Regions from separate parts of the Marinitoga piezophila KA3 genome, predicted to be linked through region 2. Evidence: riboswitches for the same ligand, from Rfam matches in the RefSeq annotation. Region 2 holds a riboswitch; the other holds the start of a gene.
What was found. Region 2 has a riboswitch for thiamine pyrophosphate ahead of MARPI_RS08455 (thiamine ABC transporter substrate-binding protein). Riboswitches for the same ligand answer to the same signal wherever they lie in the genome.

Region 1 (6,241 bases), 910 kb from region 2:
TTCTGCTCTGTTTTCTTCCTTCAACACCAGCTGCATCCAATGTACCTCTGATAATCTTATATCTAACACCTGGCAAGTCTTTAACCCTTCCGCCTCTTATTAATACATTGGAGTGTTCCTGTAAGTTATGACCTTCACCTGGAATATATGCTGTAACTTCAATTCCGTTTGAAAGTCTAACCCTTGCAATTTTTCTCAAAGCTGAGTTAGGTTTCTTAGGTGTCATTGTTGAAACCCTTACACATACACCTCTTTTTTGAGGATTGCTCTGTAATGCTGGAGATTTTGACTTTTTCTTTAGTTGTTTTCTTCCATGTCTAACAAGTTGATTTATCGTTGGCATATAATTTGTATTCCTCCTTTCAGAATTTTTAAAAATACCAAGTGTATTTTACCTCAGGTCTTTTTAATTTTCAATTAAAATGTTGTGATTTTTTTGTGAAGTTACAAAAACTAAAAAGTTTTATGTATTTTGTTACAGTACTATCCACGGTTTTGTGTGTACGATAACATTATAACTTTTCTTTTATTTTTTCAATAATCTCATTGAGGATAATATTTTTTGCAACTACTGCTATTCTATTATTATAATATTTAAAGTCCTCAGTAACATCTTTTATCGTTTCAATATCAAATTTTTTTAGTACTTCTTCAAAATCTTCTTTTTTATATTTTTTTTCTTCTTTCATTTCTATTTCAAGTAAAAATTTTTCCTCTATATTATACCTTATTTTATTAAAATCAACAAATTCATCAACAACAATTTCTGGATTATCATTTATCATATATCTTATTTTTGCTACCATTTTATATTTTATCAGATTTTCCAATTCCTGTGGTTTTTCTACTCTTTCTTTTTCTATTTTTTCATGTGCAATTTTTGTATTTGCTTTATATGCGTATGTCCATTTGTAATCATAATCTTTATTATTTTTTATTATTGAAAGCCTATATCTTTCTATTTCATTAATATCATCACGAATATACCATTGAACAATACCTATTTTCTTTATAGCCTTTTTTATTAATTCTTCACTTTCATCATTAGAAATAATATATTTTCTTTCAATTTCTATTGACATATAATCACCTCAAAATTGGTTTTATTTATTATATCATATTCATATTGCTCTCATTAAACATAATTATGATTATACTGAATAAATTCTTGAAAATTAAAAAAATTAATGATATAATCAAAATGAAAAGTGAATATTTATGATCCGCAGGGGAGCTGCTGATACCGCAGCTGAGAGTGAGGTGGAAACCTCTGACCCTCATAACTTGATCCGGATAATACCGGCGAAAGGAGCGGAGCAGAGAGTATAAAAAATCAATCTCCTGCTTCGTGCAGGAGATTTTTTTATATCAGGAGGTGATTTTTTGAAGGTATTTATAAATGGAAAAGAAAAGGTCTGTAAAAGCACCAATATAAAAGATTTAGTTGAAGAATTATCCCTTCATAACAAACCAATTGTCGTAATTAAAAACGGAGCCATTGTTTCAAAAAAAAGTTATCCTGATTCTCAAATTTCGGAAAAGGATAAAATTGAAATTATTACTGTTGTAGGAGGTGGTTGATATTAAATTTTATAATGAGGAAATAAATAATCTATTTTTTATGGGCACAGGAAAATTTAAGGATTATTCTATTATGAAAAAAGCTATTGAAGAAGCAAAAATTGAGGTTGTCACTGTTGCAATGAGAAGAGCATCATACGGAAGTTTAAATGAAAGTATTCTGGATTATATTAGTGCAAAAAAAATTATGGTAAACACTTCAGGTGCAAGGAACGCTGAAGAAGCTCTTTTAATTGCACAGGCTGGTAAAGAATTAATGAATACAGACTGGATAAAGATTGAAATTATAAATGATTCAAAGTATTTAATGCCTGATAATCAGGAAACTATAAAAGCCTGTAAATTATTAACAGAAAAAGGTTTTAAGGTTTTCCCTTATATGTGTCCTGATTTATATGATGCAAGAAAAATGATTGAAAATGGCGCTGAGGTTTTAATGCCTCTTGGTTCTCCTATAGGAACAAATAAAGGCTTTACTACAAAAGAACTTGTAAAAATTCTTCTAAATGAATTTGATGCGAAAATTATTATTGACGCTGGAATTGGAAAACCATCTCATGTTTCTGAAGCAATGGAAATTGGATGTCATGCTGTACTTGCAAATACTGCTGTTTCAATTGCGGAAGATCCTGTAAAAATGGTAAAAGCCTTTTCTTTAGCAGCTCAGGCTGGAAGACTGGCTTATCTGGCCGGAATTCCAGAAGAAAAAGAAGTGGCAGAAGCATCTTCGCCATTGTTCGATTATATAGGAAGAGATTAACTATGTTTTCAGAAAACATAGAAAAAATCATTGCTTATGTTAATTCAGCCAGAAAGAACAAATATAATATTAATCTAAATAAAGAATTTTTTTCTGTAAATGACATATATGGATTGCTTCAAAATAATGATCTTCGAACAATGGCGAAGAAAGTAATAAAAAATAATAGAAAATTCTTTGGTGATGTTATATTTTTATATGCTCCACTTTACATTTCAAATTATTGTATAAATGGTTGCACATATTGTGGATTTAAGGCTTCTAATAAAATACATCGATTGAAATTATCATATAAAGAAATAGAACAGGAAGCCTTATACTTAAACCACGAGGGAATTGACCACGTTCTAATATTAACTGGAGAAGATCCTGTAAATTCTAATTTTGAGTATTTATATAATACCATAAAAATATTGAAAAACTTTTTCAAAGAAATTTCTATAGAAACATATTCTTTAACCCGGGAAAAATACGAGAAATTAGTCACAGCAGGTCTTGTAGGGGTTACATTGTATCAGGAAACCTATTCTCCGGAAAAATATAGAGAAGTTCATTTATTTGGTCCAAAAAAAGATTTCAAAAAAAGGCTTAATACTGTTGAAGAAGCCATAAAAGCTGGGGTAAGAGAAATAAATATAGGAGCTTTATTAGGGCTTTATGAACCGGAGTTTGAAATTATAATGATGGCATACCATATGGATTATCTTTTAAAGAATTATCCTAATGTAGAATATTCGATATCTTTTCCAAGAATTAGAACAGCTTTTAATGTAAAAGATAAATTTTATAGTATTTCTGATAAAAAACTTATCCATTATATTCTTGCTTTAAAATTAATTTTCCCTCGAGTACATATAAATATCTCCACTCGAGAAAGCATAAAATTTAGAAATGCAATACTGGGCATTGCCACAAAAATGTCAGCAGGATCAACAACAAATGTTGGAGGATATACATTATACAAAGATTCAACAAAACAATTTGAAATTGAAGATACCAGAACAGTAAAAGAATTTATGAATTATATCAAAACAAGAAATTATAATCCAACAACGGTAAATTGGTTTTAAGGAGGAATTTAAATGACACAATTGGAATTTGCAAAAGCTGGAATTATTACAGAAGAAATGGTTATCGCGGCAGAATATGAAGGAATTTCACCAGAAGAATTACGAAATAAAATTGAAAAAGGATATGCGGTTTTACCGGTTAATAAGAATCATAAATTTGATAATATTAGAGCTATAGGAGAAGGTTTAAAAACCAAGGTTAATATTAACCTCGGAACTTCTCAGGGATATTCAAGCGTCAAAGAAGAAATTGAAAAATTGAAAATTGCTGAGAAATTTGGCGCAGATTCTATAATGGATCTGTCTACATGGGGTAATCTTTCATATATTCGTGATGAAATAATACGTAATTCAAATATTATGGTTGGAACTGTTCCTGTTTATGACGCAGCAACAAAAGCTGTCCAGAATAAAAAACGTGTAATAGATTTTGATGCAGATGATTTTATACAGATGGTTCGAGATCACGCAAAAGCCGGTGTTGATTTTATGACTATTCATGCCGGTATTACAAGAACTACCATAGAAAAGTTGAGAAACTCCAGAAGAATAACAAAAATAGTATCGCGTGGCGGTTCAATAATAGTTGGCTGGATGATTAAAAATCACAAAGAAAATCCATTTTATGAGTATTTTGATGAAGTACTTGAGATATGTAGGGAATATGATGTTACTATTAGTCTCGGCGATGGAATGAGGCCGGGTTCTCTTCATGATGCTACTGATGATTTGCAATTTGAAGAATTATTAAGACTTGGAGAACTGGTAAAAAGAGCTCGAAATGCCGGGGTACAGGTAATGGTTGAAGGACCGGGGCATATGCCTATTGATGAAATTGAAGCAAATGTTATTCTTCAAAAAAAGATTTGTGATAGAGCACCTTTTTATGTTCTTGGCCCAATTACTACAGATATTGCACCTGGATATGATCATATAACCTCTGCAATTGGCGGCGCTATTGCTGCAGCTAAAGGCGCAGATTTTCTCTGCGCTGTAACTCCAGCTGAACATTTAAGACTCCCCACTCTTGAAGATATAAAAGAAGGTGTTATTGCAACAAAAATCGCTGCACATTCCGCTGATATAGCAAAAAATAGAAAACATATGAACATAGATAATCAAATGAGTCATGCAAGAAAAGAATTTAACTGGGAAAAGCAATTTGAAATAGCAATTGATAAGGAAAAAGCTTTGAATTTCTATAGTTCAAGAAAGGGAATGGAAAATAATATGTGTTCAATGTGTGGTCCGCTATGTGCAATGAGAATTACAGAAGAGTTTTTAGAAAAAGAAGAAAGTATTTTTATAGAATAGGAGGCGTTATAATGCTTATTTTCTCAGCTTTCGATCCATCAGGTGGTGCCGGAATAACTCAAGATATATCTATAATGAAATTATTTAAGATAAATCCTATTTCTGTTATATCCGCTTATACAATCCAAAACACAGAGATATTTAAAAAAATCGAATTTAGAAGTTCTTTTGAAGAATTTGAATTATTCAAAAATATTTCTATAATTAAAGCAGGAATGGCAAATGCAGAACAAATAAAATTACTAAGAGAAAAATATCCAGAAGCTAAAATTATATGGAATCCCATAATCAAAACCTCTACAAACTTCAACATCATTTCTCCAGAAGAAGTAAATGAAGGTTCAAAATATGTGGATTTAATAATTATGAATTCAGAAGAATTTCAATTAACAAATCCATTATGCGAAACAATTATAACAGGCGGACATAAAAATTCTGAGAAAATCGAGGTTATTTATAAAAATAAAACTTTCTTTTCAAAAAGATATGAAAAATCCTTACATGGAACAGGCTGTGTTTTCTCATCATTAATTTCCGCTCATATATATATGAAATATAGTGTTGAAGAAGCCATTATTGCTTCTTTAAATTATATGGATAAACTTGTTTTAAATTCAATCAAATTTGTTCAAACGGAAAATTTATTATACGAAGCACATAAAGGATATATAATAGAGGAATTATGGAAGATAAAACCACAAATAATAGAACTTGGAAAGTATACTATTCCAGAAGTAGGTCAAAATATTGTTTATGCACTTCCATTTGCTTCAAATGAAAATGAAGTTGGGAAATTTCCTGGAAGAATACACAAACTGGAAAATGAGATTAATTTCATTCATGAACCTGCTTTTTTTGGAAAAAGCCATATGGCAAGGGCAGTAATTGCAACAATGAAATACTTCCCATGGATAAGATCTGCCATGAATATACGCTATGAAAAAATATATATAGAAAAAGCAAAAGAACTTGGATATAAAACTTATTACCTTGATAGAAATAATGAACCTGTTGAAATACAGTCAAAAGAAGGACATTCTATACCTTATGGTTTATCAAATATATATAATGAAACTAATTCTCCTATAGATTTTGTATGGGATGATGGATTTTTCGGAAAAGAAGCTATGATAAGGGTTTTTGGTAGAACGCCAACAGAGGTTATAAAAAAAGTAAAAGATATTGTTTTGTGATATGTATTATAAGCCTCCTAATAAGTCATATTAGGAGGCTTATATTAATAAAAATTTTATTTTTGAAAAAAATAAAATAATGATATAATTAATCTGAACATAAACTTTTTGTTTGGAGGAGTTTTTATATGAAAAAATTTTTGTATTCATTATTTATTGTATTTTTTATTACTTTGCTATATATTGTGTATATTTTCACACCTTTGAAATATCCAATAAAAAATATAACTACTGCAGAGTATAAAACAGAAAAAATTGGAAATTTGAAAATTTTATATTTATCAGGAGAACCTCAAGATATTGGTTACCAACATGGTTTAGCT
Region 2 (6,241 bases):
TCGTTCATGTAGGTGATGCAATTAAAGTTGAAGATGAAAACGGAAAGATTATCACACTTGCAAATTATCAGGAAAAAATTGATGCTGATACAGCAAGAAAATTAGAAAGATATAATATAGAAACAATAGAGGTAAGACCTTCAATCTATGTAAGATCAATCTTAACCTGTGAGGCAGAACATGGTGTTTGTGCTAAATGTTATGGTATGGATCTTTCAAACCACAAAATAGTAAATATAGGTGAATCTGTAGGTATCATAGCAGCACAGTCTATAGGTGAACCTGGAACACAGCTTACAATGAGAACATTCCATACAGGGGGTATTGCTACAGCAGGTGATATTACTCAGGGTCTTCCAAGAGCAGAAGAATTATTTGAAGCAAGAAAGAACTTAAAAGGTCCTGAAGCAGAATTCTCAACAGTAAAAGGTATAGTAAGAAAAGTGAACAGAGATGAAAAAGGAAGACTTGTAATTATTGTTGAAGATCTAAAAGGAGAACTATATACATATATAGCAGATCCTAAGGTTAAACCAACAGTAAATGAAGGTGACAAGGTTGAACCTGGCTACAGATTAACTTCAGGTAATATAAAACCAAGAAGATTACTTGAAGAGCTTGGTGCGGAAGTAACCTTTGATTACCTATTAAAAGAAATTAAAAAGATATATGCTGAACAGGGTGTTGAAATTCACGATAAACACTTTGAAATAATAATCAAACAAATGTTCAACAAAGTTGAAATAACATATGCTGGAGATACAGACTTTATGCCAAAAGACCTTGTAAACCTCAAAACAGTTGAAAAGGTAAACAAACAAATCTATGAAGCAAATAAAAAGGTTGAAGAAAACAGAGAAATGGCAATAGGTAAAAAATTAGCAGAAAAAATCATTGTAAAAGTTGATGAAGAGAATGAAACAATAGGAGAAATAGGAGATACAGTAACAGAAGAATTATTAAATAGAATAATTGCAGCTGGAATAAAAGAAATTGAAGTATTCAAATCAGAACCTCAATTACTCGAAAATGAAGATGAAGAAATTAGGCTTGTTGGAGAAAAAGAAACATTATTAATTGCGCCAAAAGAACCAGCAAGATACGAAAGAAAACTTTTAAGAATAACAAAATCATCTCTTGAAAGAGAAGGTTGGTTAGGTGCAGCATCATTCCAGCAAACAGTTCAGGTATTAACAGAAGCAGCATTAGAAGGAAGAGAAGACTACTTATTGGGATTAAAAGAAAATGTTATAGTTGGACAGCCAATTCCAGCTGGAACAGGATTAAAAGCATTCTTAGAATCAGAAATCTCAATATTCGAATTACCAACATATCCAACAGAAGATACAAAAACAGATGAAAGCGAAAGCGCAGCATCATAATAGATAATAAAAAAGGCTCGGATTTTTCCGAGCCTTTTTTGTAATTAATACATAATTTCTTCCCATTCATCTAACCAATTTTCAAGATTCTTGTTCAATTCTTCTGAATCTATTGTTAAAACCTTTTCAGGAACAAGAGCATACTTAAATGCTTCAGGAAGTTTTACGTTAGTTACCGGGAACATCCATTGATTTAAAGGCACTTCTTTTTGAAAATCATCAAACAATAAGAATTCAATAAATCTTTTTGCAAGCTCAGGATTCTTTGTTCCTTTTACAATACCAGCGCCTTCTATTTGAATATAAGCTCCCTCTTGAGGAATAAAAGCTTTATACTTGGTGCTCTTATAATAATAATATGAATAAGCGCCATCTGTAGCATAACTTACCATCATAGGCGCTTCACCAGCTTCAAATTTTGCAAAGGCTTCTCCCCAACCTGGTGTAACTGTTAATATTGCTGGTTTTAACCTTTTCCAGAAATCTTTCCATTGATCTTTATATACTGCTATTGTCCATAACAAAAATGCCTGACCTGTACTGGAAGTTCGTGGATCCTGAATAATCAATTTCTTTTTTAACTTTGTTAAATCTTCAAAACTTTTAGGAACGGATTTTAATTTTTCTGGATCATAAACAATAGCAATTGCACCATAATCATATGGAATTAAATGATAACTTTTATCATAGATTAAGTCATCTTTTATCTTTGAAATATTTAAAGGTTTATATGGAATTACCAGATCTTCATTAATGGCCAACACAGAAAGCGACTGATCAAGACCAATAACTACATCAGCCTTTGGATTTTTCTTTTCAAGTTTAAGTCGTGAAAGCAAAGTTCCCCCGTCTCCAAGAACAACAACATTTACATCTACGTTATACATATTTTCAAATTTCTGAATAACCCCTTTCTTAATCCAGTCCAAACTGTCATAAACATAAACAGTTAGAGTTTTTGCAAATAGCAAAGAAGATAATAATAAAACACTTAAAAAAACAATACCCTTTTTCATGCACTCACCTCCAAATAATAAATTATAATTTTTAAAAGAAAAAACGCCTTCCGGCATGGAAGGCGTGATTGAATTATCCTTTTTACCGCACTCCCTACGCCGGTATTACCCGGATCAGGTGCTGGGGTCTAAGGCTTCCACCTTAATCTCAGCTGCGGTATCAGCAGCTCCCCCGGCGGGTTACTGTATTAACTTACAATTTTATTATACTCATCAATTACTAAAAAACTGTATAAATTAATAATTTTTAGAAACATAAAGGTTAATTTTTCTTGAAATATTTGACTGTCCAGTCAGTCATTTTTTTATTAGATAAAATATTGAATAACTCTGTTTTTAAGGTAATAGTAAATTGACCGTTCAGTTTTATGACTTTTTATGTCATAATTGAAACAAAATGAAAAAAGTATTATAATAATATTGACCGAACAGTCAGTCATGTATGAGGTGGTAATATGAATAATGACCGTAAAGAAAATTATAAAGAAGCTAAAAGAAAAAGCATAGCAGAAAAAGCACTTAATTTAATAATAAAAAAGGGATTGTCCAGTTTTACCATGGATGAAGTAGCAAAAGAGGCTGGAGTATCAAAAGGAACATTATATCTATATTTTGATAGCAAAGATTCATTAATAATAACGGCATTTTCCATACTTGTTGAAAGGTTAAAAAAATCACTTGAAATTATGATTCCTGAAAATACTTCAAAAGAAGAAAAAGCACGTGCAGTAATAAAATTATATGTGAAAGTATTAAAAGAATTTCCATCAGATGATTTATTAAGATTATTTGAGATATTAATTAATTCTATACATAATAAAAATAGAGCTAAAGAATTAACCAATTTATTTCATGAATATTATTCTCAACTATTTGAAATGTGGGAAGAATTTGTGCCGTCAAAAACCGCTGCAGTTGTTTTACAGGCTATGTTTGATGGTATAAGTATATATAAATCTGTTGGAGTTGAGTTTAAAGAAGGGGAATTATGTGAAGCTTTTGAATATATAATAGGAAAAATAATTTCATAAAGGAGGGATTTTATGAAAATCCTTGATAATATGAAAAACATGATGATGAAACAGGCTTCAAAATTGGTAACAAATGTTGTTAGAAACTCAGAGGTTGAAGATCTTGCAAAATTATTGAGAACACTGGAAAAATTTGCAAAAGAACCAACAAAAAGCGGTTTAAGGAAACTTGCCGAAGGCGCTGAAAGAAAAGATCCAATGCTTGTAAAATGGTCAGAGTTATTCAAAAAAGCCAGTCCAAAAGTTGTAGAAAAGATAATAAACAATCTTATTATCAATGAATTTGCAGTTGGTGAAAAGGTAAGGCAGGAAAAAATGCATGAATATGAAGTTGTTCTTCCAAAACTTGCTGTTATAAGTCCAACATATGCATGTAATTTAAGATGTGTGGGATGTTATGCAGGACTTTATGGTCATAAATATCAACTTTCAAAGGAAGAAATATTTAGCGTAATAAGACAATTTAATGATCTTGGAATATACTTCTTCATAATCACCGGCGGTGAACCATTTATTTATCCTTACTTATTCGATGTTCTTGAAGAATTTAATGACTCATATTTCATGATTTATACAAACGGTACATTAATAGATGAAGAAAAAGCAAAAAGACTTGCAGAACTTGGAAATGCAACATTATCCGTATCTGTTGAAGGCTTTGAAGAAATGACAGATTGGAGAAGAGGAAAAGGTGTATTCAAAAAAGTATTAAATGCATGGGAATTATTAACCAAACATGGAGTAATATATGGAGCTTCAATTACTGCAACAAGAAAGAATCATGACCTAATAACAAGCGATGAATTCTGGAACTTCTTAAAAGAGCACAATGTTGCATATGCATGGATATTCCAGTTTATGCCTGTTGGAATGGATCCAACAATGGATCTTGTTCCTACACCAGAACAGAGATATGAAAGATTCCTTATAACAGAAGAAAAGAGACTTAATGGAGACTTTGCATTTGTTGCAGACTTCTGGAATCACGGATTCTTAACTCATGGTTGTTTAGCAGCTGGTTCAAAATATTTGCATATTAATGCAAAAGGTTATGTAGAACCATGTGTATTCCAGCAATTTGCAGTAGATAGCATTAGAGAAAAGAGCATTATAGAAATATTAAAATCACCATTCTTTGAAGCATATAAGAGAACAATACCATATTCAAACAATCTCTTTAGACCATGTCCAATTATAGACAATCCACGAGTATTAAGATCAATGGTAAAGAAATTCAATGCAATTCCACAGCATTCAGGAAGCGAAAAAGTCATAACAGAATTGGCACCAGAACTTGATAAACTTGCAGAAGGCTGGAAAGAATATGCGGATAAGTTATGGTATGAAAAGGGATATGCAGAAAAATATCCAGCAAAAAGAGGTATATATAATTATGAAACACGTATGAGAAGATATGCAGATAACGAAGAAAAACTTGCTCTTGATAAAAAAGCATAATAAATAAAAAACAGCTGAGGTATTTAAACCTCAGCTGTTATTTTTTGTGGAAATCTCAATTCAATAGTTGTACCTTTTCCAACTTCAGATTCAACATGAATCCTTCCCATTAATTTTTCGATTAAACGTTTTACAATTGCCAGACCTAAACCACTACCTGGCTTATTTTTAGCCAATCTAACAAATGGTTTAAATATATCATTAAGTTTGTCTTCTGGAATTCCAGGACCTGTATCTTTTACCATAATAACAAACTCTTTTGTTTTATTATCAAATGAAATATGAACATTTACATATCCCTCGTCAGTATATTTTATAGCATTTCCAACGATATTTACAAGTATTTGCTTCATCTTTAATGGATCGGTTTCTATCATCTCAGGGATATTATTTTCAAATTTAATATTTAATTCCACTTCTGGTGAAAGTTGTGGCTCAACAATAGATATTGACTCATAAACAAGAAATTTCAAATGAACCTCAGTAAAGTTCATTTCTTCTTCTCTATTTAATTTATTAAAGGTTGATAAATCAGAAATAAGGGAGTTCATATGTTTTGAGCTGAGATAAATACGTTTTACAAGATCGAAAATTTCTTCTGTTGTTAAATTATCCTTTCCCCTTAAAATACTTTCAGAATACCCTAAAATAGCAGTTAAAGGTGTTCTAACCTCATGTGTAATAAAACTTAAATATACACTGTTCATTTCATTTGCTTTCTTTTCCTCATCACGAAGAGATTTTAAAGTTAAAAACGTTGAGGCAAAACTTCCAAATATTTTTAAAGATTTTTTAGCAGTTTCACTGAACTTTTTAAGTCTGAAATTATCAACATATATATGCCCTTTAATTTCATCTCCAACCTTTAAAGGATAAGCAAGGGTAATCATATTTTCATGTTTTTCATGTAACTGTTTTACATTTTCATGGAAAATCCTCGATGGATTCTTAAATTCTTTAAAAGCATCAATTTCTATAATATCCTGAACATCTATATATTTGTAAATATATGAATCCTCAAGAGGAACTATAAGTTTTTCAACAATGTCATCATCATAATTATAGCCAACTACAGCCTTATATAATGTATTGTCTATAAGCCAGATTGTACCAGCTTCTGCTTCAGGAATACTTTTAATAGCAACAGACAATAATTTTTTCATAAATTCCTTTTCATTTTCTTCACCGGTTAATTGTGAAGAAAGTTCTGCCATTAATTCAAAATTTGATAAAATATCGTTTTCGCAGTCCATGTTAGGTGCCCCCCTGTATAAAAACTCACACATTTTAAAATTATAACATATCTTTTTTCATAATCAAAATGTTAATGAAAAAATTTTCAATGTATTTTTAA

Region 1: linked by a shared signal. The riboswitch ahead of thiS (sulfur carrier protein ThiS) and the one ahead of MARPI_RS08455 (thiamine ABC transporter substrate-binding protein) in region 2 are both predicted to bind thiamine pyrophosphate.

The regions. Positions count from the first base shown of each region.
Region 1 covers NC_016751.1:880,492-886,732, forward strand. Annotated here, with positions in the region: gene rpsL (30S ribosomal protein S12) at 1-343, opposite strand, end outside; gene MARPI_RS04360 (hypothetical protein) at 513-1,082, opposite strand; TPP riboswitch at 1,218-1,328, shown strand; gene thiS (sulfur carrier protein ThiS) at 1,384-1,581, shown strand; gene MARPI_RS04370 (thiazole synthase) at 1,574-2,341, shown strand; gene thiH (2-iminoacetate synthase ThiH) at 2,344-3,411, shown strand; gene thiC (phosphomethylpyrimidine synthase ThiC) at 3,424-4,725, shown strand; gene MARPI_RS04385 (thiamine-phosphate synthase family protein) at 4,737-5,918, shown strand; gene MARPI_RS04390 (C45 family autoproteolytic acyltransferase/hydrolase) at 6,047-6,241, shown strand, end outside.
Region 2 covers NC_016751.1:1,792,549-1,798,789, forward strand. Annotated here, with positions in the region: gene MARPI_RS08450 (DNA-directed RNA polymerase subunit beta') at 1-1,382, shown strand, start outside; gene MARPI_RS08455 (thiamine ABC transporter substrate-binding protein) at 1,427-2,398, opposite strand; TPP riboswitch at 2,472-2,582, opposite strand; gene MARPI_RS08460 (TetR/AcrR family transcriptional regulator) at 2,854-3,429, shown strand; gene MARPI_RS08465 (radical SAM/SPASM domain-containing protein) at 3,442-4,887, shown strand; gene MARPI_RS08470 (GAF domain-containing sensor histidine kinase) at 4,911-6,140, opposite strand; gene MARPI_RS08475 (NUDIX hydrolase) at 6,204-6,241, opposite strand, start outside.